Regions from separate parts of the Paenibacillus sp. GCM10027630 genome, predicted to be linked through region 1. Evidence: riboswitches for the same ligand, from Rfam matches in the RefSeq annotation. Region 1 holds a riboswitch; each other region holds the start of a gene.
What was found. Region 1 has a riboswitch for cyclic di-GMP ahead of ACFQ0C_RS35310 (anti-repressor SinI family protein). Riboswitches for the same ligand answer to the same signal wherever they lie in the genome.

Region 1 (7,817 bases):
TCAAACACAATTAAAAGAGATACTCATCAGTATCAAGAAAAAAGGTGATGAATCCGAGGATATGAACGCTATAGATTTAATTAATGAAATAAAACGGGAAATTATATGCGCTATAACTTCATCCGAGTGATTAGGGAGGAAACAAATGTCCTTAGTAAAGGCAATGCCTTTAGGTAAGATCAAAAACGTACTTTCTCTGCTTCGAGGAGGAATGGTTTCTAATATATGGGCAATTAAAGTGTTTAGTGCTAATTCGGCGGTTATTTCTGAAGCTCCGCATGAAAGCCGCCTGGATCAACCGTCCTTGCAAGCATCAGACATCGACGATGCTCCGGCAGAGTTTGTTGCCGATCCATTTATTATCCGGCATGAGTCCAAATTTTATATGTTTTTTGAGGTGTTGAATAAAGCGTCAGGACGTGGCGAGATTGGATTGGCCGTGAGTGATGATGGTGAGAAATGGGATTATGAAAAAATAGTGCTCAAGGAAAAATACCATTTATCATATCCGCAAGTATTCAAGGTGAATGATGAAATATTTATGCTGCCTGAAACGATTGAAACGAAAAAGGTGCTGTTATATAAGGCCAAGCGTTTTCCATTTGAATGGGAAATAGCTTGCGAGCTGTTTAGCGGCAGCTATGTGGATCCGTCTATATTTAAATATGAGAACAAATGGTGGTTGTTTGCCGGGTCCAATCAAGGAAAGAATCTGCATCTGTTTTATTCAGACCACATAGAAGGCACATGGACGGAGCATCCTCAGAGTCCCCTAATTTCCAACAATATTAGCATTACTAGACCCGGAGGCCGAATTATAGTATCGGATACAAACATCTATAGATATACTCAAGACGGCAATCCTTACTACGGCAGCGCTATGCGGGTTTTTAAAATTAATGAGCTGTCAGTGACCGAATATAAGGAAGAATTAGTCGATATGATATTAAGTGGCACCAATAAGGAAAGCGACTGGAGAAAAGATGGAATGCATCATATTGACCAGCTCCAAATTAATGAGAATCAATGGCTTATAGCGGTTGATGGACATAAATCGAAGAGATGGAACTATGTGGTCTGGAAGCTTGACCGTGTTTTATCAAGGCTTAGAAAATATACATGATCGTAATTTGATACAGGAGCTTGATTATTGATGAAGAGACTATTTGACTTGTTGGTTTCCGCCTCACTGCTGCTGCTGCTATTCCCGATTATGATCATTGTGGCTATTTTGGTGAGAGTAAAGTTAGGGTCTCCCGTCATATTTAAGCAACAGCGACCTGGATTATATAGCCGATTGTTCTATCTTTATAAGTTTCGTACCATGACGGATGCAAGAGACAATGACGGCAATTTATCACCTGATTATATGAGATTAACTGCTTTTGGTAAATTACTTAGAAAATATAGTCTGGATGAATTGCCCCAATTAATAAATGTTGTAAAAGGGGATTTAAGCCTAGTAGGTCCGAGGCCTCTATTGACTGATTATTTACCCTTATATACGGAAGAACAGACAAAACGGCATAATGTAAAGCCTGGGATAACAGGATGGGCGCAGGTGAACGGGAGAAATGCAATTTCATGGGAAGATAAATTTAAGCTGGATGTGTGGTATGTGGAACATCGAAGCTTCTTTCTCGATTTAAAAATCTTAAGTTTAACCTTTTTCAAAGTGTTGAAAACAGAAGGAGTAAGCCATAAAAACCATGTCACTATGGAGAAGTTCACGGGTACAACAAGCGCTGAATAAACTTTGCTTTCTTTAATTATTAAACCAGGGAGAAGGTTGTGTTGGATGCAAGCTGTTAGCGGTAAGCAAAGAATTTATCTTTCTGCACCTCACATGAGCGGGAATGAGCAGAAGTATATCCAGGAAGCCTTTAATACGAATTGGATCGCTCCCTTGGGGCCTAATGTGGATGCATTTGAAGAAGAGCTTGCAGATTACGTAGGGATTGGCGATGCTGCAGCGGTTAGCTCAGGGACAGCTGCCATTCATTTGGCATTGAAATTGTTGGATGTACATGAAGGAGATACCGTATTTTGTTCCAGCCTTACTTTTGTGGCAAGTGCAAATCCAATTATTTATCTCGGGGCAGAGCCTGTATTTATTGACTCTGAAGCTGAGACATGGAATATGTCGCCTCAAGCATTAGGGCGTGCCCTGGAAGAAGCGGCTCAAGCGAGAAAATTGCCGAAAGCCGTTATCGTTGTAAATTTATATGGACAAAGTGCACAAATGGACGAAATTGTCTCATTATGCGATAACTACAGAGTGCCGATTATTGAGGATGCGGCGGAATCACTTGGTTCAACCTATAAAGGCCAAGCTAGCGGAACATTTGGTAAATTTGGTGTGTATTCATTTAATGGGAACAAAATAATAACGACCTCCGGTGGAGGCATGTTGGTCTCCAATGATCTTGAAGCTTTGAAAAAAGCGCGTTTTTTAGCAACCCAAGCAAGGGATCAGGCGGAGCACTATGAACATAGCCAGATGGGATATAATTATCGGTTAAGCAATGTATTAGCGGGAATAGGCAGGGCGCAATTGGAAGTGCTTGCGGAAAGAGTAGTTGCGAGACGCGCCATATTTAATCGGTATTACAGAGAGCTCTCCGAAATACCGGGCATTCAATTTATGCCGGAACTTGAAGGCTCCTGGTCTAATCGCTGGCTTACGGCGTTGACCATAGACGAACAACAAGCTGGCATATCCAGAGACCAATTATTAAGATCTTTGGCTGAAGATAATATTGAAGCTCGCCCTGTTTGGAAGCCGCTGCATTTGCAGCCTCTCTTTGAAGGAACCCGATTGTATGCCCATAGTGAAAATAATATTGTATCCGAGCAGTTGTTTGAATCAGGTTTATGCTTGCCATCGGGGTCGAATATGACCGAAGAAGAGCAAATGAGAATAATTGCTTGTATGAAAAACATGCTGAAGAAACACATTGCACTAAATTAAGATAACTGCTTGCGAAGCAGGTTTTCGATGAAAATTGAAGGAGGAGAATAGGATGTGCGGTATTGTAGGGTATGTAGGTAATCAAGACGCTGCAGAAATTTTATTGAAAGGATTAGAAAAATTAGAATACAGAGGCTACGATTCGGCGGGAATTGCCATGTTAAATAAAGAGGGGGTGCATGTATTTAAAGAAAAAGGGCGCATTGCAGCGCTTCGAAAAGCTGTAGATCAGAGCGCCTCCGGCCATTTGGGGATTGGTCATACAAGATGGGCCACACATGGCGAACCCAATCGTAGAAATGCACATCCACATCAGAGCAATAATACCCGGTTTACCATCGTACATAACGGAGTTATTGAAAATTATAAAGAAATCAAGCAGGAGCTTTTAGGTGGAATCCAATTCAATAGTGAGACGGATACAGAAGTTATTGTGCAGCTTATGGAGAGGTTTGTAGATGATAAAGGTTTGCAGGTTGAGGAGGCATTTCGGGAAACGTTAAGCGTTCTGAAAGGCTCTTATGCCATAGCTTTGATGGATAGTGAAAATGACCACACCATCTACGTCGGGAAAAATAAAAGTCCGCTGCTTATAGGTATAGGGCAAGATTTCCATGTTATCGCGAGCGATGCAATGGCTGCCTTGCAGTTAACTAACCAATTTGTTGAGCTTATGGATGAGGAAATCGTTATTGTTCAAAACTCATCCAAAACGATTAAAAATTTATCAGGACAAATGATTCATAGGAGCCCTTTTACCGTAAAGCTTGATGCAAAGGATATTGAAAAAGGTCCTTATCCGCATTATATGCTCAAAGAGATTGATGAGCAGCCCTTTGTCATCCGCAAGCTGGTAACTAAATATCAAAATGGCGATGGTGAAATTGCAATAGATGAAAACATACGCGAGGCACTGCAGGAAACAGACCGTATTTATATTGTTGCTTGTGGTACAAGCTATCATGCCGGTCTGGTGGGCAAGCAGCTATTTGAGCGCATAGCCCATATACCGGTGGAAGTGCATATCGCGAGTGAATTTTTATATAACAGGCCGCTTTTATCCAGCCATCCCATGTTTATCTTTATTTCTCAGAGCGGTGAAACCGCAGACAGCCGAGGGGTATTAGTTGATATTAAGAAACCGGGATATCGAGCCTTAGCATTAACTAATGTGCCAGGATCAACCTTATCACGTGAGTCCGATTTTACCTTAATCACGCATGCAGGCCCAGAAATAGCGGTCGCCTCAACCAAAGCCTATACAGCGCAAATTGCGGTATTAGCTATACTTGCTTCTGATTGTGCAAGAAATAGAGGCATTCAACGTAATTTCGATCTTTTTAAAGAGCTGGGATTAGCAGCTAACGCTATGGAAATTATGATTAACAGAAAAGAACAAATTGAGGAAATTGTGTGGAAATACTTAAGCGTCTCGCGCAACTGCTTTTTCATAGGACGAAGTGTTGACTATTATGTATGTCTGGAGGGAGCTTTAAAATTAAAGGAGATCTCTTACATTCAGGCGGAAGGGTTCGCAGGCGGAGAATTGAAGCATGGAACTATTGCATTAATAGAGGAAGGCACTCCGGTTATAGCTCTTCTAACACAGCCGCATGTCAGTGGAAACATTAGAAGTAATGTACAGGAGGTCATGGCGAGGGGGGCTAATGTTTGTATGATTAGTATCGAGGGAATTGAAGATAAGAACGACCAGCTCGTTGTCCCACATATTCACGAATACCTAACTCCGCTTGTTTCTGTGATCCCTCTACAATTAATTGCTTATTATGCTGCCTTGTATAGAGGGTGTGATGTTGACAAACCGAGAAATCTCGCCAAAAGCGTTACTGTGGAGTGACCCTATGATAGGTAAAAATATATATAAAATCCGAAAACAAAGAGGATATACACTTTCTGAGCTTGCAGAGCGAACGGGTATTTCGAAGTCCTATTTAAGTAATATCGAAAGAAATCTGAAGCAGAATCCATCCATTCAAGTGGTGGAGAAAATTGCTTTGGTGCTAAAGGTTGAGCTCAAAACGTTACTTAAGCTTAGTACAGATTTAGAAAGCAAGCAGCAGATTGAAAAAGAGTGGATCGATTTTATTTATGAAATGAAGAATATGGGAATCGAGAAAGAGCGGATTCATGAATATAAAATATTAATCGAGTTTATGCAATGGTACAATGGCAAAATTCATGAGTAACGATCGGAAAGCGGAGTACCTATGATTTCTTGTCTCCGTTTTCCTTAATCGGACATTGCTTGAGAAATTGTCGTATTTCTTCAACCGAAATTCCCATCTTACGTGAAAGCAGGATCAGCGAGGTCCATTCCATATCCAGTTTTTCATCTATGGCTTTCTGGTAAATTAGATTCATTGTACGCCTCCACGGATACAGGTTATGCGGTATATTAGCAGATAAGTGCTGTAGGAATATAATACTAGTCAGCCTTCGAAAAGTATGTCACTTTTTGGGGGGGCCAAATAAATATTTTACGGGAACTTTTATGTGTTTTTATGAGTGTTTACAAGGGATTTTTATACATATAGATTTGTTCGTTTGTATAAAATTTGGTATAATGACGTAGCGATCAAGGCATTATCACTACGTTAAAAAGGAAGATCCTCATGATTGGTAAACGTGTAAGGCAACTGCGTAAAGAAAAAGGAATGTCTCTTTCTGAGCTGGCGGAACGTGCCGGTGTTGCTAAGTCATACATAAGCAATTTAGAGCGGGATATTCAAAAAAACCCATCGATTCTGTTTCTCGAAAAAATCGGGGCTGTTCTTGCTGTACCTGTAGACAAGCTTATAGATCAACAAGATTCTCCATCAGAGGATAAAGAACTTGATCAGGAATGGTACGAGCTCATCAAAGAAGCAATGACATCAGGCGTAGACAAGGAGCAGTTTCGTGAGTTTCTGGAACTCAATAAATGGCGTTTGAATCGACCCAAGCAATAATACTCCAGTATGCCCGCTTATAACTCCTCTGTTTCTATCGTAAGTATCTGCCTCCGTTATTGATGTCGGGGAACATAAGAATTCCCCTTTACCTCACCTCTCGTCAAATTCCATCATGATCCAACTCCTTAAACTGACAAAACCCCCTAAGTCCAGCCTCCTTAAAGTGACACACTTTTTATTTCATTACTAGTATTATATATATAGTACCAAAATGAGTTGTAATACTAGAATTATTACAACATATAGATGAATTATTTTACATAACTCTTTCAGTAAAAAGGTAAACCTGTCTGAAAAGCAGGGACACAAAGTCACAGGTCTAAGGTCAACGACTACGACAGCTGGACTGCCTGATTAAGCAATTTCATTGTTTACTTAGGAGGAGTCTTAAGATGAATGTAGCAAATCTGTCGGATAATAAGGAATTGGATGAGGAGTGGGTCGAACTCATTTTAGCTGCACGTGATCTTGAGCTTAGTATTGATGAAATTCGAGCATTTATTAAACGACCAATCTATATGGCGGAAAATTTGGTACATTTGATTGTCGCAAACCAAGATATCCCTTCGCATAAGCCTTCTCTGTGCAATGATGTTAAAGAAGTTGGAAGCTCCGTAAGCTATGAGTATACCTAAAGGTTCTCTATAGAGAACTTCATGCATAATAATATATATTTGAGGTGAACTAATGAATAAGGAAACAGTGGACCTTAAGAGGAAAGAGTACTTTCGCCCGATGGTATTGAGCCACCAGCCTGTAAGCTTCGAAACAGCCCAGAGCTGGAACAAGGGGAAGGGCAATAAAGACCATAAAGGTAAAGGCAATGGCGGAATTAATTATCCCAATGACCCCAGACCCTCCAAAAAGTAAGGGAATGCCTATAACGAGGTCAATGGTAGTCTACCTTGACCTCTGTTTGTGCATGAGTCGTCTGTTCAATTATTCTAAGGAGCTTGTTATGGATACCGTACATGTAAGAATCGGAGAGCATTTGATGCAAGCTTCAGGTGATTCACTGAAGCTTATGAATATGTTTAAAAAGAGCTTGCTTACCTCACCTGTTGTGTACGAGCAGCCTGATCTCATTATCCATATTAGAGATGGCTACGGAATCCCATTCGTAGACTACAAGGTGGATATTACTAAAGAGGCGGGCAAAATTTTATTCCGAAGGGCAGATTATTTAATCGAAGCCGATTCGGATTATCGAAATGCCTTTATTTATGTACAAGATGAGTTGGCTTTAAAGCATGCTTTAATCAACTTATACAGCTCATTCATTGTCTCTAACAACTGGGGTCTCCTGATTCATTCATCCTGTGTTATAGAGGATGGAAAGGCACATATATTTGCAGGTGAATCAGGGGCAGGGAAATCAACGGCTGCCGAGTTGTCCTATCCACGAGAGCTTTTATCGGATGAAGCCACCCTTGTGAAAATTACGTCCGATGAAATTACCGTGTATAACTCTCCCTTTCGCAGTGAAATCGAAATGAAGGGCGAGAGCCGGTTCTGCTCATTAGCCAGTATAAATATTTTGCACCAGGCCCCCCATAATCAAAGAATCACATTACGGAAGTCCAATGGCCTGCTTCTTCTGATGGATAAAGTATTTTACTGGGCTCATGACGCCAAAGAAACAGGCGGAATTATAGGGCTAATGAAGATTTTAGCTAATGGCGTTCCTATTTACGAGCTTCATTTTCAAAAAAATGATACCTTCTGGGAGTTGATATCATGAAGCCATTGTATGTGCAGACAAGTAACTGCGAAGCTGTCGAACTGGATGGGGAATGGATTATTCTCAATACAGATGAGTTTACGGTTACCAAATTAAATGAAATGGGCGGATTTTGCTGGTCGCTGCTTAGGGA
Region 2 (7,817 bases), on a different contig from region 1:
GCAAGCTTGCCGTCCTTCATCCGGTTCCACTGATCGGGCTGATCCCCATAAGCCCCAAATAAGAAGCTGACATTTCCCATCCAATTGTTCAAGGAATTTTTCCCGGCAAGCGCCAATCCAATCGTATCCTTTTTGCCATTCCCGTCAGGGTCTCCGTTGGTGAACGCATCCATAACCGTTTCCAGTTCATCCAGGGTAGTAGGCGGCAGCAAATGCAGCTTATCCAACCAATCTTGACGTATCCACAAAATCGGATCTCCTACCTTGCCATCGGATATTTGCGGCAGCCCCCAAGCTTTACCTTGTAAAGAGACGGTTTTCCACACGTCCTTGTTTATTTCATAAGCCTCTTTGACCCGCTTGGGAGCATAGGCCTCAAAGGCTTCTTCGACATTCATAATTTGACCCGAATCGACAAGATCGCCCAACAGCTCGGGAATATCGTGATTAGTAAGAAACAACACATCAGGCAGTTCGTCTCCACCTGACAGAGCGAGTTTGATCTTGGTAGCAAGCGCCGCGTTCTGGTCGGTTACAATCCATTTATTCTTTTGAATAATACCTAACCTGTCCTTAGCCCATCGCGTTATCGGGTTATTCTCCGTTGTATCGTTATATTTCAGCTTGTCGTAATCCCGCAATGCTTTTGCTGTTGTAATAACAACCGGCGGATCAAATTTAACGGCTTTCTGAGCTTTGGATTCGACCGAAGCCGCTTGTGGAATCGGCTCGCCCTGGCAGCCCGGCAGCGTAACTATGGCCAAGCTAATAAGTAGTTTGGTTTTAATAAACTTATGCTTATGCAGCATGGAGGCATATTCTCCTCTCCTGGCAATTTACAGAGGAATCCGAATCCTCAGCAGCGCCCCTGCCGGATCCAGCCGTCCGTATCTTATCCCTTCTTGTTAAGCTTATAGGAGAGCAGCAGGAAATACAATTACTATGAGATGTTTGATTTACCACAAATTATAAGAAAAGCTTCTGATCGATGCCCATTCGAGGAAGATACATTCGTGACTAAGTTGTAGCTTTTCTTGCAATATCAGACTTGTTCAGCTCTGCTGAAAACTTATAAACTCCGATATTATAAGAAAAGCTTCTGATCGATGCCCTTTCGAGGAAGATACATTCGTGACTAAGTTGTAGCTTTTCTTGCAATATCAGACTTGTTCAGCTCCGCTGAAAACTTATAAACTCCGATATTATAAGAAAAGCTTCTGATCGATGCCCTTTCGAGGAAGAGACATTCGTGTCTTAGTTGTAGCTTTTCTTGCAATATCAGACTTCTTCAGCTCCGCTGAAAACTCATAAAGTCTGATATTATAGAAAAAAGGAATAGGACTAAATCTCCTATTCCCTGCCTGGCCTGCCCGCCCAAGATGGCGCTATAATTTAAAATAAGGCTCTCAAATTATGACCTGCAGCCCCAGCTTTCCCATATCCTCGAAATAAGACGGGCAGGTTTTGGACACACAGCCTGGATCGCGCAGACGCAAGCCCCCTACCCGAGAGCCGATCAATGCGAGTGACATCGCCATCCGGTGATCATCGTAAGTATCCAGCGCCTCGCCAGCAACAGGCATCCCCGGATGAACGGTCAGACCGTCGCGGCGTTCCTCCGCTTGAATGCCAAGACGCGTCAAGGAGTCGCACATAGCGCTGATCCGGTCACACTCATGAGTACGGATATGCTCCACATCCGTTATCGTAATCGGCGCGTCGGCGAATGGGGCAAGTGCCGCAAGCGTTAGCGTCTGGTCCGACATTTCCCTCATGCTGATGGTGAAGCCGCCTTGCAGCATTTCTGGCCCCCAAAGCTCAATCCCTTCAGCATCGCTGTTCACCTTGCATCCCATCCGCTCAAACACCTTGAGCATGCCGATATCAGGCTGGAGCGTGGCTGCGGTCAGATTTGTAATCCGTATATGGCCGCCGGTCAGAGCCGCATAGGCCAGAAAATAGCAGCTGGTGGAAGCATCCGCCTCCAGTTGAATATTCTGGCCCTGATACCTCTCGGGCTCGATTATAAAATGATCATAAGCCTCGTTATGCTCCACTACAACACCGTAACGCTTCATGAGCTCTATAGTCATTCCTACATAAGCATGCTGCACCATTTTATCGGCTACCCTTATTTCGGTCCTTTGCTTGGCATAAGGGCTCGCAATAAGCAGACCGCTTAGAAACTGGCTCGAAACCGCCCCCGACACCGTCACTTTTCCTCCGGCAAGCCCCCTCGCCTCAATGCGAATCGGCAATTGCCCAATGTCTGCTGTATACCGAATATCCGCACCCATTGTATTTAATGCCTTGATCAGAGGCCGGACAGGCCGCTCACTCAAGCGCCTATTTCCTTCTAGCAGCCAACTTCCCCTGCTGCCTACTGCCAGCGCACCTGGCAGAAACCGCGCGATAGTGCCCGCCGCTCCGATATACAAGCTGCCTGCCGGATTAGGCCATTCCCCACCGGTTCCTTCTATCGATACCGTATTCCCCTCTACTTGCAAGCTAACGCCAAGCTGTTGCAGAGCATCCAGACACCAATAGGAATCATCGCTGCGCAAAATATCCCCGAGAATCGAGGAGCCCTCTGCCAAAGCAGAAATAAGAATGGCACGGTTCGTGTAGCTCTTGCTTCCAGGTACTGCAATGGCTCCGTCAGGCGGCTTCGTTGGCGGGTGAATTTCTACCTCCTCCCTATCGTAAAGCGCCGCCCATGGCGAGCGGGAATTTCGTTCCGGTTCTACCCTTCCCATTTGTTGAACACCTCTTTCCAAAAGCCTCTGTCAAGCTGCCTACTGCTTGTTCAGAGAGCTTCCCAATAGTTGAGCCCGCTGTCCTGACTTGCATGCTTCGAGCTGTTAGCTTTATTATAGGGAATAGTTAGACATATAAATAATTGAACTATTTTATATAATCCATAGAGAGGATCTATGTCATGAGTGCAATGGATCAGTACAAAGTGTTTTATTACACAGTGAAATGCGGGAGTATTACTAGAGCCGCGCAGGAGCTCTATATAACGCAGCCGAGCGCCAGCTATGCTATCAAGCAATTGGAGGAGCAGCTGGGAGTTCGTCTGCTTGTGCGCAAGCCCAAAGGAGTGGAAATGACGGAGGAAGGCAAGGTGCTGTACCATTTTGTAGAGCAGGCCTATGGATTGATTCTAGCCGGAGAGCGTAAGATCAGCGAGATGAAGTCTGTATTAAGCGGGACGATCCGTCTTGGAGCCAGCGACTCGCTGTGCAAATATTATCTCCTCCCTTTTCTCGCCGAGTTTCACAAGAAGGCACCGGAAGTACGCATCTGTCTGTCTCATGGAAAAACCGAGGATATTCTAAAACGGTTAGGCGACGGAGCTATCGATTGCGGCATCGTCCACCTGCCCGTAGATGACCGGATTCAGGTGCAAGCAACCAAAACGATACAGGACTGCTTTGTTGCAGGTCCGGAGTATGCTCGTTTAGCTGATTCTCCCTTAAATCTCAAAGAATTGGTCAGAAACCCTTTCGTCATGCTCTCGGCTCACAGCCGTTCACGCACCTTTTTCCACGCCTTCCTCCACACCTACGGCATTGATGTAATGCCCGACATTGAGCTCGGATCGGTGGATCTGCTTATTGAATTCGTCCGTAAAGGGATGGGCATCTCCATGCTTCCAAGGGATTTTGTGAAAGACGATTTAGAGGCAGGCACGCTCTTTGAGATTAAGGTGACCGAACCGATTCCATCCCGTTCTATAGGAGTTGTCACCTTGCCTGACGGCACCTTGCCCCTCGCTTCCTTGTTTTTTGTTAAGGAGCTAACCACACATTTGAAGCCTGCTGAAGGCCCGGAGTCATTTGAACTACAGATTTAAGCCTAAAGTCCTAAATTTATCTTAATGTAAAAAGGATATTCAGCTCCCCTGTCAAATACTATCCATTACAAAATATACATCTTCCGATGTCAAAGGCAAACCTGCTCGAAAGGGAGGGACGCAAAGCCACGGGCCTAAGGTTATATACTACGGCAGCCGAGTTCCCAACGAAGGTTCTTAAAATCTACCTTTGGTAGATTTTTTTGTTTTCGTAAATGTGTAAAAGTGGGACATATGCAGTTTGAATGGGAGAAACTATGATGATGACTTACACCAAACTTCAGACAAAAATAACGATTATGCTTGTGATTATTTTGACTGTCTCCATTGGTTTAAACAATGTCATTGGCACCTATCTGTTTCAAAAAAAATACTTCGAAGTGCTTGAGGAGCAAATTCTAGTCATAGGGCAAAGTCTGAAAAGTCAATTGGACCGCATTCATTCGCTCGGAATCACAGACAGGGATCTGGTTGGATTCGATGAGCAGTCCAAAGAAATACTTTGGAAATACAAAGAGATATCCATAATCTATGTAGTGAACACCGATGGCCGGGTGCTTTTCAAGAGTAAAAATCAAGAAACCAGCAGCGCTGTCTTGGATGTCCCTGAGCTGTTGGACGCAGTTAAATCGAGCAGGGAAAGCATCGTTTCCTATAATTATCAAGGCAATCCTTATTTAGGCGCAGTCATCCCGTTTCTTGACAATAATGAAACCTCCTACGAGGGCTCCGTTGTGGTTGTCGTGGAAAGCAACAAAATCAATCACAAGCTGTCTTCCCTTTATAAATACCCAACGCTTCTCTCCTTGCTGTTTTTTGTCCTGTCCTTCTTCCTTATCATGCTAGCCTTGTCTAGTTGGGTCACAAACCCTCTCAAAAGTATGGTTCAGCATATGAATGAAGCCGCCGCCGGGAATTTACGCAGCTATGCCAATACAACTGCACGGGATGAGATAGGCCAGTTAGGCCGTGTCTTTAATCGGATGTTGAAGCAAATCTCCGGGCTGCTGATGCAAACGGCACAAACCGTTGAGCTGGAAGGACGTTACAACGCGGAGTTTAAACAAAGGCAAGACGGGGAGAAGCTGCGGCATGCGCTTTCTTCAGTCAGCTCGACATTGGATGAGGGGGAGGTTAACGAGCGAATTCTCGCTTCCTTAAGGGAGCTGGTTCCTTACACCAGTGCTGCATTATGGATTCAGCATTACGATACGCTGACAGCCATGATAACCCGGTATGATGAATCTTCCAGCGGTTACAAAGACATTGAATACGCGGAAAAGCAAGCTAACGAAATGTTCATCCTACTTCAGCAGGAAGAGCAGCCGATTGTAAAGGAAATGAACCGGGTCAGCTTCCTTCACTTGCCTATCTTGATTGAAAGCAAGGTTCGGGGAATGATCATTGCACAGAACCACAGCCCCTATATTCAAAGCGAGGTGGGGCTAGCCTTCACCTACACCAGCCAAGTAGGCAGCTATATTCAGAACGCTCAGCTATATCGTCAAATGCAGCGGCTGGCTGCAACGGACGTATTGACCGGGATTCATAATCGGCGGCATTTCTTCGAGCAAGCCGTCCGCATTTTTCAGCAGTCTGTCGATACGTTCAGTCATCTTGGCGTTATCATGTTCGATGTTGACCACTTCAAGGGGGTCAATGACCAGTACGGGCATCCTGTCGGCGACCTGGTGCTGGCGTCTGTTGCCGGACGCGTCAGCACCTACCTGCTGCATGACGAATCACAAACCTTCTGCCGTTACGGCGGTGAAGAGTTCGTCCTCTTGATCAACAACACCTCTAACGAATCGGTTCAAGCTTTAGCAGAACAAATTCGCAGAGGGATAAGCGACTTGAGCTTCCCTACAAGCCACGGAGATTTGCAGGTGACTGCGAGCCTTGGCATCGCCTATCGCAATGAACAAGCCGAAACGCTGGAGAAGCTGCTGAAATACGCGGACAATGCGCTGTATAAGGCCAAAGCTAGCGGGCGCAATTGTGTAGCTGTAGCTGATGAGTGCTAGAGCTTAAAGGCGCATCGTTCAAAGACACTAAACCATCGACCCTTCAGGAGCATCGTCATCTTCTGCCATCGTTGTTTTCCCAGAAGCCTTGCGGTATTCGGATGGGGACATCCCGGTCTGCTTTCTGAATAACCGCGAGAAATAATACAGCTCCATCCCAATCCCTTCAGCAATATTGGAGATCGACAATTCAGTGGTGGCAAGCAGGCGGCGGGCTTTCTCCAGCCGCTTCTTGTTTACGTACATGATCGGGGACAAGCCCATCATCGATTTAAAGTAGTTCATGAAATAATTCGGGTGAAAATGCACCAGCTTCGCCAGCTCATCGATAGACATCGATTCAGCCAAATGGCTCTCGATGTAAGAGAGCACGCTATTGATTTTGGAATTAGTCGTCGTTGCAGTCAAATGCAGCTCTTCTTTGGAGGAATGCTCGATATATTCGGAAATCATCTCAAAGAGAATCGATTTAATGCGCAGAGGAGCGAATACCGCGTTGCTGTTATGCAGCTCGATCAATTCTTGAAATTGACGCTCCAGCTTCTGCTCGTCGCTTACTTCAATCCAATGCGGCAGCTCCAGCATCTGAAACAGGTTGATATCCCCCATCGTAGCCGAGAAATGACACCAAAATTTCCCCAATGTATTATCCTCGTTTACAGGCGAGTACGAAAGCTTCATTCCCGCTGGCAGCAAATAAAGCTGACCCTTGCGCGGGCTGTAGTCTTTACCTCGAATATGAATCCACCCTTCACCCTCACGGATAAAATAAAACCGGTTCACATCCGTCATCATGTTCGTGGCACGCCAATTTTGCGCAGTTTTCGTATAATGTGCTGTTTGCAGCGTTATTTGTGTATTTTCTAAATAGCTGCGAATCAGCTGAAGCTGCAGCCTGTCCTGATCCATGTCATCCATCCCTTTGGGCTTTAAAATCACAGAACCCTATTTATTCTAGTGTTCCAACCGACATAGGTACTTATCAGCCGATAACACCTTAGCATTGTGCAAATGTTTGCTATTATCATACATCCTCACAGTCGCATTTGCATACTACAATATGTACATAAGGCATTGGTTTTCTCACGAGAACCAAGCCAATTTCGCTAAAGCCAATAAAAACAATGCTTACGATACTGGTTTCGCTAAAGCGAAACCCTTAGGAGGAAAACAGAACCATGAGCGTAACCCGTCAAAAAATTTTAGTTCTGCACCTTGCAGATCCAGACCTCGAATCCCGCACCGTTGCTTGGGCGCTGTACGACAGCACCATTCCGAAGGGGCAGCTTCAAATGAACACCGGTGATTCCAACGAGCCGCTGTACGCTTCCGTGCTGGATGCAATGCGTGATGGCTGGAATGTCATTCAGCTTCCGTCTATGCCGATTTTTTTAAGCGGATACGAGCATGAACAAGGGCATCTGCCTTATGAATATGTTTTGGAAAAGAAGGTGACTATCCATGAGTAGCGTTGATAAGAAGCATCTCTTAACGGCCAAGCAAATGGCTGAATTTGCCGTAAACGGGTTTCTGAAGCTTGATGAGATCGTACCGCAAGAGCTGAATGAAGCGGCTTATAAAGAGCAGCGTGAATTTCAAGGCAACGGCTCCACCTATTGGAATGAATCAAGCATTATCCGCGAAATTTTTGAGCTGCCGCAAGTTAAGGGCGCAATCCAAAGCTTTCTCGGTCAATACCCGATCTACGACCACTCATTTATGCATATTGTGCGGGCCAAGCACTTGAAGGGTCAATTTTACCACGCTGATTCCGTTATTGACACCCGGCCGTTCGGCTTCGATATTCAAGCGTTCTATTTCTCCCATGATGCACCGGATGAAATGGGCCCTACCCTGGTCCTGCCGGGCTCGCATCTGCGCAAGGTGAGCAACGGCAGCATCGCCCGCTACAAAAATATCGTCGGCCAAAAGCG
Region 3 (7,817 bases), on a different contig from region 1:
ATTTTCCAGCCACTTTTCGTTTCATTGTAAATCCTCCCCTTGGTATGTTTTCATCATCTATAACCATCACCAGCAAGCTATAAGCCCGCGGATAAATGTCTATCCTTTTACAGAGCCCATCAATACGCCTTGTGCAAAATGCTTCTGCAAAAACGGATACACCAGCATAATCGGCAGCGTCGAGACCACGATAATTGCCATCTTGATAGTCTGCGACTGAGGTACGGCTTCACCGGCCATAGCGGAGGAATCCCCTACACCGGCTTGAGCCAAAATAACGATTTGTCGCATCCACACCTGGATCGGCCATTTCGTATGATCATTAATATACAGAACTGCGTTAAAAAAAGCATTCCAGTGCCCAACCGCATAAAACAGAGAAAATGTCGCGATAGCAGGCAAGGATAATGGAAGCACAATATTGAACAGGATTCTGATATCGGAGCAGCCATCTATTTTGGCCGCTTCTTCCAGGCCGTCCGGCAGCTGCTGAAAGAAATTTTTTATAATGATCAAAATAAATGCGCTTATAGCAGTCGGAAGTATTAACGACCATACCGAATCGAGCAGCCCCATCGATTTCACTACCAGGAAGGTAGGAATCATGCCGCCGCTGAAAAGCAGGGTAAACGTGACCAGCAGCAGCATCGTTCTTCTGCCCATCAGCTCCTTCCTCGCCAAAGGATAAGCCGTCAAGCAAGTCAGCAACAGATTAAGCAAAGTTCCAACGACTGTTATGAATATAGTTACAAGCATACTGCGAGCTACCGTGCCTGTTGAGAAAATGTAGATGTAGGCGTCCAAAGTGAACGTCTCCGGAAATAAAATGAACTTCTTCGTCAGCACCTCCTGGGAGGTGGCAAAGGAAACCGAAAGAATATAGAGAAACGGAATAATCGTGCATAAAGCAACCAGAAATAATGCCACGTAATTAGCATAATCAAATACTTTTGAACCCCAAGATTTGTAAAGCATCGCCTGTCTCCTCCCATCCTGATTAATAGACCCCTTCTTCTCCCATTTTCTTGGCAAGGAAATTAGCCCCGACTACCAGGATAAGCCCCACAATCGATTTAAAAAGCCCAACCGCCGTGCTGTAGCTGAATTGGCCGTCCTGTATGCCCACCGAATATACATAGGTATCGAACACTTCTCCGACTTCCCGGTTCATCGCGTTTAACATCAGAAATATTTGTTCAAACCCGGTATCCAGAAAATTTCCAAGTCTCAAAATTAACAAAATGACTATCGTGCTGCGGATCGAAGGCAGTGTGATGTTCCAAATCAAGCGCCAACGATTCGCTCCGTCAATCCGAGCCGCCTCATACAGCTGCTGATCAACCCCGGCCAATGCTGCAAGAAAAATAATCGTTCCCCAGCCGCTTTCCTTCCATATTACCTCAGCCGTGATCATCGTTCGGAACCATGACTCGCTCAGCAGGAAATTGACCTCGCTCCCGCCCAGCTTTCGAATTAGCTCATTAACGATCCCTTCGTCGGTAGCAAAAAATATATATACAATCCCGACCACAACGACCCATGAGACAAAATGCGGAATATAAATGAGCGTTTGAACAAAGCTTTTATAAATCATCAATCTTACTTCATGCAGCATTAAAGCGAGAATAATCGGCAGCGGGAAAAAGAATAAAATGTTGTAAGCTGCCAAAACGATAGTGTTCACGAATAGCTTGGTGAATACAGGATCCGTGAAAAATCGTTCAAAATAATGAAGACCGACCCACTTGCTTTCTACAAAGCCGAGAAACGGCTGATAATCCTTAAATGCGATCAATAGACCATACATTGGGATATATCGGAAAATAATAAAGTACAGCGCCCCGGGAAGCAGCATGATGTATAACCAATGATCTCGTATAAATCGCTTCCATACCCTATTGCTGCCCCTGCGTGTTCTGGACCGGGCCTGCAGCTCCTGAGCTACTGATGCAGATTTCACTCCTATCCCTCCTGTTCAGCTTGCGTGTGATGTTGTCATTTATCATAGCAAGACGTTAAAAGTTCAGTCTACGATCTTGGCGGCATTAAATCATGAATGCTCACAAACCCTTGATTCATAAGGGTTTGGTGCAGCGAATAATCATGAGCTAATGCGATGATAATCGCCAATTCGGTTCGGGATACCTTAAATATTCCGAATGAAGTATGCCTTCATTGGCATTAAAGCAACAAAAAAGGCTTTTCCATAAGCAGCAAATCTGCCTGGAAAAGCCTGTTTCGGATAAAGGTTATGCTGCGCCGGAATAACCTGCCGATGAAAGCTGGAATCTGCCGGTTACCTGCTTCTGTGTCTTATACTTCAGCTTGCCATAGTGCTTCAACGAAAGGAAGCTCCAATACGCGTCAGCTGCTTAGCGAATTGTCGCCTTGAACCAGCTGCTCCTTATTCCCTCTGTTTATAGGAAAAAATCTTCCGGCCATATAAAAGCCTATCGTTGAGATAGCTCCCATCACAGCCAATACCATGAAGGAATTTTGAAAGCCGAATTGTGCAGCATATAAACCTCCCAGCATCCCGCCGATAATTTTGCCCGCGCTTAGCTGGATGGCCGAATTCAGCATTTGTCCGGTTGCCTTCAATTCCTTCACTACATGGGTGTTTACGTACTCGGCCAGGCACATATAGAACAGAATAAAGGTTCCCCCATGCAAAACCCAGCTAAATAAATAAGTAAAAGGAGTCAAGGCGAATGCATATAAGCACCATCTTAATGTATGAATAACACCGGAGAATATCAAAATATTGCGTATGCCAAAACGATTATAAAAATTTTGAAATAACAGCATGAATGGAAATTGGCTAACCGATCCGACAGCGAGACCAATACCTATGACCTCCATGCTGATTCCTTGTTCCTTGCTGTAAATGGCTTGAAACGACCACAAAAACCCCATAGCAATAGATAAGGAGAGCGTGTAGATATAAATAACCGTCAATTGCTTATTTCGAAAAATTTCTACCAGCCTTACCTTGCTCTTCCCGCTCTGATGACCGGCCACTTGAGGAATTGCTAACGACAAGAGAAAACAGCCCAGCATAATAAGTGATGTGACCAAAAAAATCGTATTGATATGAGTGGCGAACAGCCACCCCGCCAGAATGGAGATGAACGCATAGCCCACAGAACCGAAGGTTCTTATCGTAGGAAAGCGAACCAATCCTTTTGACGACAACTCCAGCGTTATCGCATCACTCATCGGGTTAATCGCAACCTGGAACAAGCTGAACAGCGCCATCGCAAGCAATAACGGTACAAACATATTCCCCGCAGCCGGCACCAGCCACACCGTTATACAGGAGAGCAGCGTACAAATGATCAATATCCGGTTTTTCGACTTCGAGCGGTCTGCCGCCATCCCCCATAAAGGCTGTGAAAATATCCCTACAACTGCGCCGATTGAGGTAAGAATCCCTATCTGGGTATGCCCCACACCCGCTTCTGCGAAGTAGACTCCGATATACGAGGAAAATGAGCCTGTACTCATATAAATAAATGCGTAAAAAAGCGCAAGGACCACAACGTTCTTATTGTTCATCCTCAATCTTCCCCCCCCCTTTTGCTCTGAATTTTATGTATATTCGGCCTAGTTGAGCACATCCCTATTATTTCATTGGATGTCATAGATGACAAACAAAATTTGTGCTGAACCCCTGATCAGCCTAATCCGAACCCACACTATTCTCATTTGTAAATCATAAACTAGATTGTAACACTTAATAGAATGGGGGGATACTAATGTCAGTCCTATCAAACTATAAGAAATGCAAGATGCACCTAAATAAATATGTATCAATTACAACGAAACGCGGTACTTACCGAGGTCGAATTGTCAAAGTAGATAAGAAAAAAGTGTACCTGAAAGTTACATCATTCAGGGACGGTAAACAAGCGCACACTTCCTTCTTCCCTTTCATCCTTCCTCTTGTACTCTTCGATTTGCTTGTGATTGTACTGCTGGAAGGCAGACGTAGATGGTAACTATAGTATATCAAGCAACATTGTAAAAAGAGCATAGCAAAACCCCGAGCGACTGCTTTGAAGTCGCTCGGGGTTTTTTAAGAAATAAGGAAGTATAAGTTGGAACCGGAGGTTCACGGAAGAGCTTCGAATGGAAGCTTTTTAATAAAAAAGTTATCCGCATTCAGTTTAAATCGTTATTTCACATTAATAAATGGGGTGGCTCCACCTGTTACATTAGGTAACGCTCCATTCCATTTTTCAATGGCCTTTAACTGAGCTTCAATTTCTCTTAGCTTGATCAGCTCCGCGGTAACCTCTTGCTTCTGAAGTCTCAAAGCTTCTGCTTGAGCCTGAGCACGAGTAATTTCCTGCTCCTTCTCAATCTTGATCCGTTCCAGATCAAGCTTCGATTTAAGCGCTTGTTGTTCGGCAATTTGCTTCTGCTCAATAGCGCGATCGAATTCCTCCGAGAACTTAAATTCTGTAATATTAATCTCGTCGAGCACCATATTGTACAGTCCCAGCTTGGATGCCAATGCATCTTTTACCTTTGCGCTAACCTCTGAACGCTTGGCAATGAGATCCTCTGCCGTGTACTGGGCTGTAATTCCCTTTAAAGCCTCGCTGATTGCCGGGTCAACAACACGTGCTTTATACTCCATACCTACCGTCCGGTAAAGATTATTTACAGCAACACCGTCCAAATGGTAGTTCACAGCCAATGTTGTAGTTACGGTTTGCAAGTCGCGGCTGGCGGACACCTGACTCGATTCAGCTTTTTGCACTCGAATTTCTACCGGAATTACTTTTTGAATAAAAGGTATTCTAAAATGCAGTCCTTCTTCTAATACCTGAGGCTGTACCGCTCCCAATTGCAATACAATACCACGATGACCCGCTTCAACAATAGTATAGGATTGAAACCCCAAAAGAACAATAGCAACTACTACAATAAGACCTATAATGGATCTGGAAATGTTCTTTGGATTCGGATTCTGGACAACCGTTTCGCTACTCAACCTAACCACCCTCCCCAACGCTTTAATCATGCTACGTTCTTCTATACGTAACAATAACGATCACGTTTCGTTATATGGGCGGATACCGGAAAATCAAACAGTAGTGCTATTGTTAGAACTAGCCGTTCTAGTCCATGCAGAAAAGATAATAGAACTAGTCACCCTAGATTACATGCATTCATTTGAAATTAATTATCAATAATAATTCCGCTTAATTTGAGATTGACTTGGTTCGCAATTGTATCTCCCACCGGGCAGGTCTGTTCCAAAAACTGCACAAACTCTTCAACTGTATCTCTGGGGGCATCCGTTTTGATATGAAAGGTGTAACGAATATCCGAATAACCAGGACGGACATCCGATTTTTTAAAGAAGCCATCCAAGTCAAGATCGCCCTCTACCTCTACCCAAAAATCATCGAGACGAATATTATACTTTTTGGCATATACTCTTGCTACGATTGATTGGCATGCTCCCAACGCACCAAGCACGGCTTCCACAGGATTCATGCCCGTATCCGTTCCACCCAAGCTTTTTGGTTCATCAATCGTAAATTCGAAATTTCTGGAACGTACTTTCACAACTACACCGTCTTGTAAATGAGCTGTCGCTTTAAACGTTGTATTAGCCATATTAATACCTCCTTGGTTTATGTACATATCATGAGAAATTATACCATATAATTCCTATGAAGTTACTTTTATTTGTGTGAATTTATACTTTCATTATCTCTTAAAAAAATCACCATGCGGTGTTATATGTTCATACTTTCAATTAAAAAAGAGAGACTTTTTATAGTCTCCCTAGCTTTAATGAATAAGTCTACTTCTGTGCTTGCCGTAAGTCGTTTAACTTTCGATCGAGAATTTCACTCAATTGTATCAAAATCGGATCTCGTAAACTTCCGCTTTTCTCATACTCGTCTATCATGCATTTTTTCAAGGCATTAATCTCCGCCATAAGTAAAAATAAACGAACCCGTCGACGTTTCTGGTGTTTAGTTAATAGCATAACACATTCCTCCCTTGGATTTTCACGCAATCAAAATGGAGTTTCTTCTTTCGGTAACTGGCTGGCATCGTCTTTGTGACATTAGCCCCTGATAGTTTTGCGTCGCCATTTTTCAATGACTTTGCCTTTTCGTAAATTATGTGTTTGTACTGTAATTATATAACTTTTAGCACAACTTTTAATAGGCATAAATTACCAACTATTGAATATTTCGAAAAAATCTAATAGATTTCGTGTGAACAGGAAAACAACTATACTCGAAAATTATTATTCAACGTCGATTATTACCGAAGCACCGATCTCCCAGCGGAACATAGAAACATATTACATGAAGCGGTAGAGCAGCATATCTCCATGCTTCAGCAAATCGTCCCGAATCGAGAAGACGCTTCTTTTCTCCTTGTTATCATTCACGGCTTGCTGCTTCTGAGATATTTTGAGGGGGGAGAAATGTTGTTTGTATCGCACGCAAAACGTCGCCTTGTTACCTGATACCATCAACTGCTTGCTTTCGTTCGCCTGAATATAAGCCACCGCACTATTAGTTGAAGCATTCCAAATCGATATGTATGTTGTATTCGATGGCGCGACAATAGTTTTGTCAAACGTCATCGTCAGATCCGTGTCCACCTGTGGGTTATTTGTTATTGTTCTATGTCCACGAGAAAAAGCACTTGCCGATACAGCAAATAAGCTGACTCAGGTTATATCCCAACGCCAGCTTACCACCTCTTTTTTCAATGATGATGAGTTCGGAGCTTAATAGAAATACTTATTCTTCTTATTTGGACTTCATCTCTCCGCCTTCGGCGCGCCGTTCAAAGCGATGATCCCCAGATGCTTCTTCAATGTTGCCAAAAGCCCAGTGGATTGCCGTAACGTCGGACCATGAAGGAACCGTTACACCGTAGAGCGGCCCGCGCTGCAATAAACGGTTGATGATCGTGACTGCTTCCGCTCTCGTCAGCAAGCCTTCTAGCTTGAATGAGCCGTCCGGGTAGCCTTCCATCAACCCTGCCGCCATCACCCGGGCAATCGTTTGTTCACCCCAATGTCCTTGGGTGTCGGATGCCCGCGTCGCCGCGGTTTCGCGCAAATCTTTCCAGACGGAAACGATCGAAGCCATCTCTGCTCTTTTGATCGGCCGCTCTGGCTGGAATGTGCCATCCGGCATTCCTTTCATCAAACCTGTACGCTGAGCGTTGCTAATTTCTTTGTATCCCCAGTGTTCGGCCGAGACATCCGGATAGGACGACGATTCGCCTTGCGCGCCTTCATACACTCGGGAAAGGAGTGCCGCCATTTCCGCACGGCTAATCGATTGATCCGGCTTGAATGTCTCATCCGGGTAACCTAACACATATGCTTGATGCTGACCTGTGTTCTCAAGCTTCCGACTAAAGAGATTCATGCGCTGATCGCTCTCTTTCGTCTCATCACCCAGGTAGGCAACCGCCACAGCATCTCCTTTGCGGATCGGCTGCTCCAGGACGAGAATGATTTTCCCGTTTTCAATGATGACCTCGGCAATCGGAACTTTTTTGCCGTTGATCGTAACTTCAAAACGTCCCTTGTCGATCCCTTCATTGGAGCCGCCATGCTCTATGATGATCCGGTTTCCATCCCCTGTTGCCGTCGTCTCTTGGTTAGGCGACGAAGGCTGGCCGCCGCCCGGGGAGGTCGTGCCCGAACTGGACGATCCAGAGCCGGACCTTTGATTGAGTTGCACGAGCGTAAACGTACTGAACTTGTCGATTTCTATTACAATGCCGTACGGCAACCCGTTCAGGTACACGATCTTCCC
Region 4 (7,817 bases), on a different contig from region 1:
GGCGTATCGAAGTAGATGGCTTGATTCAACGGGAACTTTTTGCCGTCGATTACAAGATGAACGCCCTTCGTCAGATGCAGCCGCTTTCCTTGCTTGGAGCCGTCGATTTCACGGATCGTGTCAACCCATGGACCAGCTGCGTTGACGATCCGTTTGGCGCGCACTTCTACGCTCAATCCAGTTATCTGATCAACAGCCTTGACGCCGACCAGTTTCCCTTGGTCATATATAAGCTCTTCGGCCTTTGCATAATTGACGGCTTTCACCCCGCGCTTCACTGCTTCCTTCATCGTTTCTATCGTTAAACGAGCATCATCTGTACGATACTCGACATAGTACCCTCCACCTTTGAGCATATCCTTACGAAGCAGGGGCTCCTTCGTCAATGTTTTGTCCTTGTTCAGCATAATTCTGCGTTCTTGTCTTCGTACTCCAGCCAGCAGATCATAAACCAGCAGCCCTACTGAAGTTGCCAGCTTGCCGTACGTTCCACCTTGGATAATAGGCAGCAGCATCCATTCAGGATTTGTTACATGAGGTGCATTTTCATAAACGATTGCGCGCTCTTTACCGACCTCGGCGACCAGCTTAAATTCCAGCTGCTTCAAATAGCGAAGTCCGCCGTGAATAAGTTTGGTTGAACGACTGGAAGTGCCGGCTCCGAAGTCCTGCATTTCGATCAAGCCTGTACTCATACCGCGGCTCTGTGCATCCAGGGCAATGCCTGCCCCTGTAATCCCTCCGCCAATAACCAATAAATCCAATGTTTGCTGACCAAGCTCTTTTAAATTCGCTATACGCTGCTCGCTTGAAAAATGTGCTCCCATTAACAATCCCATCCTTTTTTTCTATATGATTACAAACAAAAAAGACCGCAAACATGATCCCATTGCATGGCTTATACATTGGGTATGTTTCGGTCTCTCTGGTTCTCTGACCTGATTATTAACTTGTTAGTGCGTATCATATCATGCTCAGGAAGATTAATCAATACGGTTGACAGTGAAAATGATAGTGTGTTAGATTGCATCTGTGTAAACGTTTTTTATGGTTAAAGGATTGTGGCAGGGGGGGAGAAGCCATGAAACAAAAACGTTATGTTGTGGCGATAGACCAAGGGACAACGAGCTGTAGGGCCATAGTTTTTGATCCACAAGGGGCTATTGTCAGCACGGCGCAAAAGGAATTTACGCAGTTTTTTCCGAAATCCGGATGGGTAGAGCATGATGCGGAGGAAATTTGGCAGGTACAGCTGGAAGTACTTCGCGAAGCGGTAAAGTCGATTGACTTGGAGGAAATCGCAGCAATCGGTATTACCAACCAGCGTGAAACGACAGTGGTGTGGGATAAGCTGACCGGCAAACCGCTGCATAGGGCTATTGTTTGGCAATGCCGCAGAACAAGCGCAATGTGTGAGGAGCTTAAGCAGCAGGGCTGGGAGCCGATTATCCGGAACAAAACGGGCTTGGTGCTTGACGCCTACTTCTCGGGAACGAAGCTGAAATGGCTGCTGGATAACAATCCTGATATCAGGGCTAAAGCAGAGCGGGGAGAGGCTCTGTTCGGCACTATCGATTCATGGCTGATTTGGAAGCTGACCGAAGGCCGCCAGCATGTGACCGATGTAAGCAATGCTTCAAGGACCATGCTGCTCAATATCCATTCCGTGCAGTGGGATGATGACATATTGCAACAATTAAATATACCGAAGGCTATGCTGCCGGAGGTTAAATCATCCAGCGAGGTGTACGGACATACAGAGCTTCTGGGTGCAGCAGCAGCTGTTCGCATTCCAATTGCTGGGGCTGCCGGAGATCAACAGGCGGCATTGTTCGGTCAAGCCTGCTTCACCGAAGGGATGGCCAAAAATACGTACGGTACGGGCTGCTTTGTACTTAAACAAACCGGGGAGAAGCCGGTCATGTCGGAGAAAGGGCTTATTACGACCATTGCCTGGAGCTTGAACGGCAAAGTTTATTACGCTCTGGAAGGCAGTGTATTCAATGCGGGCACCGTTGTGCAGTGGCTTCGCGATGGGCTCGGCATTATCGAAAGCGCCGCTGAGACAGAAGCTATCGCGAGATCGGTAGAGCATACGGAGGGCGTCTATTTCGTGCCGGCTTTTACCGGCTTGGGTACGCCGTATTGGGAGCCTGATGCACGCGGCATGATTACGGGCTTGACTCGCGCTTCAACCAGAGCGCATATTGTTAGAGCTGCATTGGAGTCTATAGCCTTCCAAAGCAGCGAAGTCCTTCAAGTGATGGAGGAAGAGTCCGGTATACATCTGCGAGAACTGAGGGTAGACGGCGGAGCTGTGAAGAACGAGTTCCTCATGCAGTTCCAAGCAGATCTGCTTGGAGTTGCCGTAACTCGGCCTAGGGTCATAGAGACGACAGCGCTCGGAGCTGCGTTTCTTGCTGGGCTGGCGGTTGGATTATGGAGCGATTTATCAGAGCTGGAGCAGCTGAAGGGATACGACCGCTCCTTTAGCCCGGCTAAGGACGAGGCTTACCGCAAGCAGGCGGTTTCCGGCTGGCAGCGTGCGGTAGCTTACCAGTTGGGGCGGTAGTGGAGCGCAAATATAAGCAATTAAGCAGCTAGCCTATTGGTTGAGCTGCTTTTTGGATTACGATTATAGCATTCTCTCGACTAATAAGAAAAAAATGAATATAATCAGACTAACCACGATAAAGGCAAACTTATCGAAACATAAGGACGCAAAGCTACAGATCTAAGGGTTTAAAAAAAACTAAGATGGCTGGGTTGCCGAAGCAGTAAGTAGAAACGATCTTCTCGTGCATGCGATGGCTTTGTCGGTTGTTCAATAGAAAGAATCGAAACATCCGAGAGGTACTAACTTAAAATGCAATTTGATAACTACGACGATCTGATTGGAAAACGCTTGTCACACACTATTTTAGACGCAAGAGGCGTGATGTTGATTCCTAACGAGACTATACTTTTACCTAGCCATGTTGAGAAACTAGAGAAATTCAAGATCGACATCTTTGATATCCATGTTGAGTTGGTAGCAGAAGAACAACAACAATCTGCTGTTGCAACACCACCCGAAGGAAACCGACCTTAGAATTTATACCTATAGATACTCAAGAGTTAGTTAAACGGACGGAAACGCAGATGTAGGAGATCCACGACTTCGTCCATAAAAACGGCAAGGTTCCAGTTTCGGATATTGAAGATAAAGTGCTCCCTTTTATAATGGAAGTCACCAAAAAGCGGAATTTATATCAACTCTTTTCGGAACTCAAATCAAAGGGGGACTTTCGCTATAAACAAAGTGTCGGCGTTGCCGTTATTGCCACGTTGCTCGGAAAGTGGATGCAATGACGAAAGCGAATTAAACTTACTGACTACAGCTGCTAGCCTCTATGATATTGGCTCTGTTAAGCTTCCGCATTATTTGTTGCATCAAACAACATGGTACCAACCTCACGAATTTGAAATAGTAAAAACACACACTACTTTAGGATATGACCTTTTAAAAAGAATCAGGGATGGATCATCGTGTTGCGTTAGTTGCTTTGCAGCATCATGAAAGAGATGACGGAAGCGGATATCCTGCCAAATTAAAAGGAAACCAAATGGATCGACTGAGTAAGATAATCGCCTTGGCTGATGTGTATCTGGCCATGATTTCTGAGCGCCCTCATAGACCATCTTTTGTATTCTATCAAGTCATAAATGAACTCTATACGAATATTTTACAAAATCGTTTTGATCCCGTAATCGGCATGACGTTTTTGAATCGACTCATGTCCTCACAAGTTGGCAGTGACGTCAATTTTATCTGACGAAAGAAAAGGCAAGATCCTGCTGATTAATCCTAACTACCCGACAAGTCCATTAATTGCACTTGAGAATGAATTCATTGATTTGAGCAAAATGAATTCTGTCAAAATAAAAGATATTGTTGGTTGAATGAAATCCTTTGAGTCGTGGAAATAGTTGCTTTCACAATGACCCGGTTTCACACCCGCGGTACTCCGAAGGCGTCATACCTCCTCGCGTTTAAACGTTTTTAACAAAATGCTTATCGTCCCGGTATCCGACTTCTTTAGCAATCTGGCCTAGGCCTTTCGAGGCTAATACAACATTGACATAGCCCCTGCAGGCTAGGTTTTTGGTCAAGACCCCATTTAGTGGACATTGGAAAAAGCACTAGGCTGCAAGCTGGCGTCGCTTAAGCACCACCAAATATGAACTGTTGGAAGCCTGCAATTTAATGGAGAGGACCCGTTTGGGTCCTTTTTCTGTACAGTCGAACTCAGCTTTTCGAGCCATCATGTGCTGTATGAAAGCACCCGTAAATTATAGAAAGAGAGAGCATCCAATAGATACTCTCTCGACATACATATGGAGACGAGCCGTGGTGTTGCAAATCCTCAATTTTTCGTCATTCACTGCCGGAGCCGTTTACAGTCATTAGAAACTGCGGTAATCTATAGGTACATACTGGGAGGCGGCGAATAAATTGGATTTTATAAAGACCGTGCTGCGCCATTTCACACAATACAAACTCTTGTTCGGCCTATTTTTATTCAGCATTTTCGTTGAAGTTGCTTATACGGTTGCCGCCCCTTTGAGCCTGAAATATTTGGTGGACGAGGCCTTTACACCTAGGAACTTTCAAGTGTTCATTATCATTATGTTCATTCTGATCGGCGGCGGATTTTTCAACATTTGTGCAAGCGTGTACGGGGATTACTCGCTAGGGAGGCTGAGCAGCGAAGTGATCCGGAAGCTGAGAACCGAGCTGTTTATCCACCTTCAGAAGCAATCGCTGCCATTCTATCAACGATACAGGACCGGGGATCTTGTCACTCGCTTCGCTGCGGATATGGGTTCCATGGAGAGAGTCATTCGCATTTCGGCTCCCTTCTTTCTGAAAGAGACTTTAAGTATTATGCTCGGGCTCTTTATGCTGTTTTCAATTGAATGGAAGCTCACGCTGGCTATGCTTGCCGGCTCTATGCTGATGTTTCTCGGGCCCAGATTGCTTCAAGGCCGGGCGGCAACCGCCAATGTAAGCTATAAGGAAGCTCAGGAACGTTTCTCCAATACGGTCGATGAGATGGTCAAGGGGCACAAAACCATTAAAGGCTTGCACCAACAGATCAGGTTCCAGGAGCGGGCCCGGAAGCAAATTCACGAGCTGTTTGCCTTTGGCTTGAACTTGCATTTCATCAACTCGTTGATGGAACGGTTGCCTCTAACGGCATTATTAATACTAAACGGAATTATGATGGGCTTCGGCGGGTATTTGATTTTCCATGACCAGATGACGGTAGGCGGCTTCATGGCTTTTTTTACTTTGTTTATGTACGTAGGTCAGTCAGGCTCGAATCTATCGTTTCTGATCCCGAACCTCATAGATTCGGGCATTAGCTTCAGACGCGTCAAGGAAATCTTCGATCAGCAGCCGACTGTTCCCGAAGCCGCCATCCCTACACAGCTTCCTTCTTCTATAACCTCGATCCGGATGGACCGGGTCACCTTTGGTTATACCCCCGAAGCCGATCAAATACGGGACGTCAGTTTGCGAATTGCAGCGGGAAGCTATGCGGCCTTCGTCGGACCAAGCGGCTCCGGCAAAAGCACCGCGTTACAGCTGCTGTCCCGGTTTTATGATCCCAAGCAGGGCACTGTTGTGATAGATGAGTATGACCTGCGTACCGTTAGCGAGGCTTCGTTAAGAAAGCTGTGTACGTTAGTTAGTCAGGATACCTTTTTATTTAACGCCACGATCCGTGACAATCTGCTTCTTGACGGCGTTGAAGCTACGGATGAGGATATCATGGAAGCGGCGAAGCAGGCGAAGATACATCATGTTATCACAAGCTGGCCTGAGGGATATGATACACGGATTCACCATGAAGGGGGATCTTTGTCAGGCGGCGAACGCCAGCGCCTATCGATTGCAAGGGCACTCCTAAGAAATCCGAAGCTGTTGCTGCTTGATGAGGTTACATCGGCGCTGGACCCTGCTACAGAGGCGGATATCAATCAATTGATTCAAGAAATCCGCGAGCACAAGACGATTATATCGGTTACCCATCGGCTGGCTTCTGTAGTGAATGCCGATATCATTTATGTGTTCAGGGAGGGCCGCATCGTAGAATCCGGTTCCCATCAGGAGCTTTTGAAACACAACGGACTCTACTCCAGCCTGTGGGAAAAACAACACGGGTTTCACCTGTCCCAGGACGGGCTTTATGCAACGGTTGAGGTTGACCGGCTTGCGAAACTGCCCTTCTTCGAAGGGATTGAGCCTTCAATGCTTCAAGGCATCTCCGCCCTGTTTTCAACCGAAACTTGCAAAGAAAACGAAGATATTGTTCGTGAAGGAGAGGAAGGCAACAAATTTTACATCATTGTCCGCGGCAAGTTTGAGGTTATAAAGGAAGTCCCCGGAGAGGGTGAGAAGCGGGTAGCCGTCTTGCAGGACGGGGATCATTTTGGCGAAATCGCCTTACTCAAGGACACTCCCCGAAACGCTACGGTAAGGGCACTAGGTCTGTCGGTGCTGCTGTCGGTAAGACGCGAAGCGTTCCATAAATTGACGACAGAATACCCGAAAATCCTATTGACCTTGGAAAGCACGCTTCAAAAACGAATCTAACATCTTATGTCGGGAAGGGACAACACACCATGGCGACGCATTTCAAACGTTGTGTCAGTGATGAGGATTTGGCCAACTTCAGTATATTTTTTCTTGATTTTAAACGCGACCTGCATCCTGCTTTTTCAGCGATAGATGTCGTCAGCGTGCTTCAATTGTATTTGAGCAGGCCTCAAGCCTATTTGCTTCAAATGACGGATGACAACAATCGGGTCATCGGAGTATCAGCTTACTACCACGGGACCGAAGAGCAGGATTTTAAGGATAAAGAAGTTGCATTTGTGGATTTGGCCATTTTTGACAGAGCCTATCGGGGTACGTTGCTTTTTATGAAAGGGTTCCGGTATCTGGTGAACCTGATCGTCGAAGACCATCCGGAAGTCCGGGAATTAAGATTAGCCGCATTGGCGGAAAATGACTATATATGCAAGTTGTATTCGAAATTGACCGAAACGAATTATACCCGTGAAGGAATAGCCGGTGAAGAAAAGGTCTTTTGTGTCAAAATTAACAAGCTAATGACTATCTTTAAAAAATTCAACCATGTATAATTAATGGTATAAATTTCTTTTACATAAAGGAGGAGTTTTACATGTTCATACCACCGCCTAATATTAAGGACATAAAAAAGGGCAGCGGCTTCGGAAGGTTTGCCATTCTCAATGACTCTTTAAGGGCGCAACCGCAACCACAACCGGCGAAGTAATGTATTATCAATATAGACCGTGCAACTTGGTAACGGACTTTGATGCATATATCAAGTTTTTACTTAAGCATCACTCTGAACTGAACTTGTCTTATTCTTTTGTCGTGAAACTCAGCTTTATTAGTAGCCCGCTGATTTTCGGAAAAGCTATGCTGATCTTGAATGAAGAACCCTACGAGATTGCCGGCGCGGCGGGTTTCGTTTACGGCACCGGCGCCAACAGCTTTGAGGACAAGCACATTTGTCAAATTGAGATTGCTTTTATTCAGAAGGCTTACCGGCGCACATCCGTGTTTGTACGCGGATTGCAAGCACTGGTTGCTATGATAAAAGAGGGCAATCCGGAGGTTGAACTGGTTCAGTTCTGGACTTCTCCGGATTTGCAGGAGATGGAGAGCTTATTAGCCAAATTTGGCGCCTTGCCCGGTTCGACCAAATCCCGCGTGAACAGCTTGGATTGCTACAAGA

Region 2: it holds a riboswitch for cyclic di-GMP, as region 1 does, so the genes downstream of both, ACFQ0C_RS03570 (diguanylate cyclase) here and ACFQ0C_RS35310 (anti-repressor SinI family protein) in region 1, are expected to answer to the same signal.
Region 3: it holds a riboswitch for cyclic di-GMP, as region 1 does, so the genes downstream of both, ACFQ0C_RS06745 (OsmC family protein) here and ACFQ0C_RS35310 (anti-repressor SinI family protein) in region 1, are expected to answer to the same signal.
Region 4: it holds a riboswitch for cyclic di-GMP, as region 1 does, so the genes downstream of both, ACFQ0C_RS06390 (hypothetical protein) here and ACFQ0C_RS35310 (anti-repressor SinI family protein) in region 1, are expected to answer to the same signal.

Annotation. Positions count from the first base shown of each region.
Region 1 is NZ_JBHTGY010000095.1:21,461-29,277, reverse strand. Features, by position in the region: gene ACFQ0C_RS39185 (YwzD family small protein) at 1-130, shown strand, start outside; gene ACFQ0C_RS35345 (glucosamine inositolphosphorylceramide transferase family protein) at 146-1,123, shown strand; gene ACFQ0C_RS35340 (sugar transferase) at 1,154-1,753, shown strand; gene ACFQ0C_RS35335 (aminotransferase class I/II-fold pyridoxal phosphate-dependent enzyme) at 1,799-2,971, shown strand; gene glmS (glutamine--fructose-6-phosphate transaminase (isomerizing)) at 3,024-4,829, shown strand; gene ACFQ0C_RS35325 (helix-turn-helix domain-containing protein) at 4,834-5,178, shown strand; gene ACFQ0C_RS35320 (anti-repressor SinI family protein) at 5,198-5,353, opposite strand; gene ACFQ0C_RS35315 (helix-turn-helix domain-containing protein) at 5,605-5,940, shown strand; cyclic di-GMP riboswitch class I at 6,213-6,297, shown strand; gene ACFQ0C_RS35310 (anti-repressor SinI family protein) at 6,336-6,578, shown strand; gene ACFQ0C_RS35305 (hypothetical protein) at 6,631-6,813, shown strand; gene ACFQ0C_RS35300 (hypothetical protein) at 6,902-7,684, shown strand; gene ACFQ0C_RS35295 (PqqD family protein) at 7,681-7,817, shown strand, end outside.
Region 2 is NZ_JBHTGY010000006.1:26,599-34,415, reverse strand. Features, by position in the region: gene ACFQ0C_RS03585 (type 2 periplasmic-binding domain-containing protein) at 1-809, opposite strand, end outside; gene aroA (3-phosphoshikimate 1-carboxyvinyltransferase) at 1,407-2,756, opposite strand; gene ACFQ0C_RS03575 (LysR family transcriptional regulator) at 2,939-3,859, shown strand; cyclic di-GMP riboswitch class I at 3,944-4,028, shown strand; gene ACFQ0C_RS03570 (diguanylate cyclase) at 4,123-5,883, shown strand; gene ACFQ0C_RS03565 (helix-turn-helix domain-containing protein) at 5,911-6,792, opposite strand; gene ACFQ0C_RS03560 (hypothetical protein) at 7,062-7,352, shown strand; gene ACFQ0C_RS03555 (phytanoyl-CoA dioxygenase family protein) at 7,345-7,817, shown strand, end outside.
Region 3 is NZ_JBHTGY010000011.1:120,127-127,943, forward strand. Features, by position in the region: gene ACFQ0C_RS06715 (extracellular solute-binding protein) at 1-25, opposite strand, end outside; gene ACFQ0C_RS06720 (carbohydrate ABC transporter permease) at 100-975, opposite strand; gene ACFQ0C_RS06725 (ABC transporter permease) at 998-1,855, opposite strand; gene ACFQ0C_RS06730 (MFS transporter) at 2,365-3,558, opposite strand; gene ACFQ0C_RS06735 (hypothetical protein) at 3,759-4,001, shown strand; gene ACFQ0C_RS06740 (prohibitin family protein) at 4,178-4,960, opposite strand; gene ACFQ0C_RS06745 (OsmC family protein) at 5,191-5,634, opposite strand; cyclic di-GMP riboswitch class I at 6,063-6,149, opposite strand; gene ACFQ0C_RS06750 (hypothetical protein) at 6,338-6,625, opposite strand; gene ACFQ0C_RS06755 (S-layer homology domain-containing protein) at 6,795-7,817, opposite strand, start outside.
Region 4 is NZ_JBHTGY010000011.1:37,393-45,209, reverse strand. Features, by position in the region: gene ACFQ0C_RS06400 (glycerol-3-phosphate dehydrogenase/oxidase) at 1-827, opposite strand, end outside; gene glpK (glycerol kinase GlpK) at 1,082-2,572, shown strand; cyclic di-GMP riboswitch class I at 2,686-2,774, shown strand; gene ACFQ0C_RS06390 (hypothetical protein) at 2,867-3,091, shown strand; gene ACFQ0C_RS06385 (HD-GYP domain-containing protein) at 3,519-3,815, shown strand; gene ACFQ0C_RS06380 (ABC transporter transmembrane domain-containing protein) at 4,496-6,643, shown strand; gene ACFQ0C_RS06375 (hypothetical protein) at 6,673-7,194, shown strand; gene ACFQ0C_RS06370 (hypothetical protein) at 7,508-7,817, shown strand, end outside.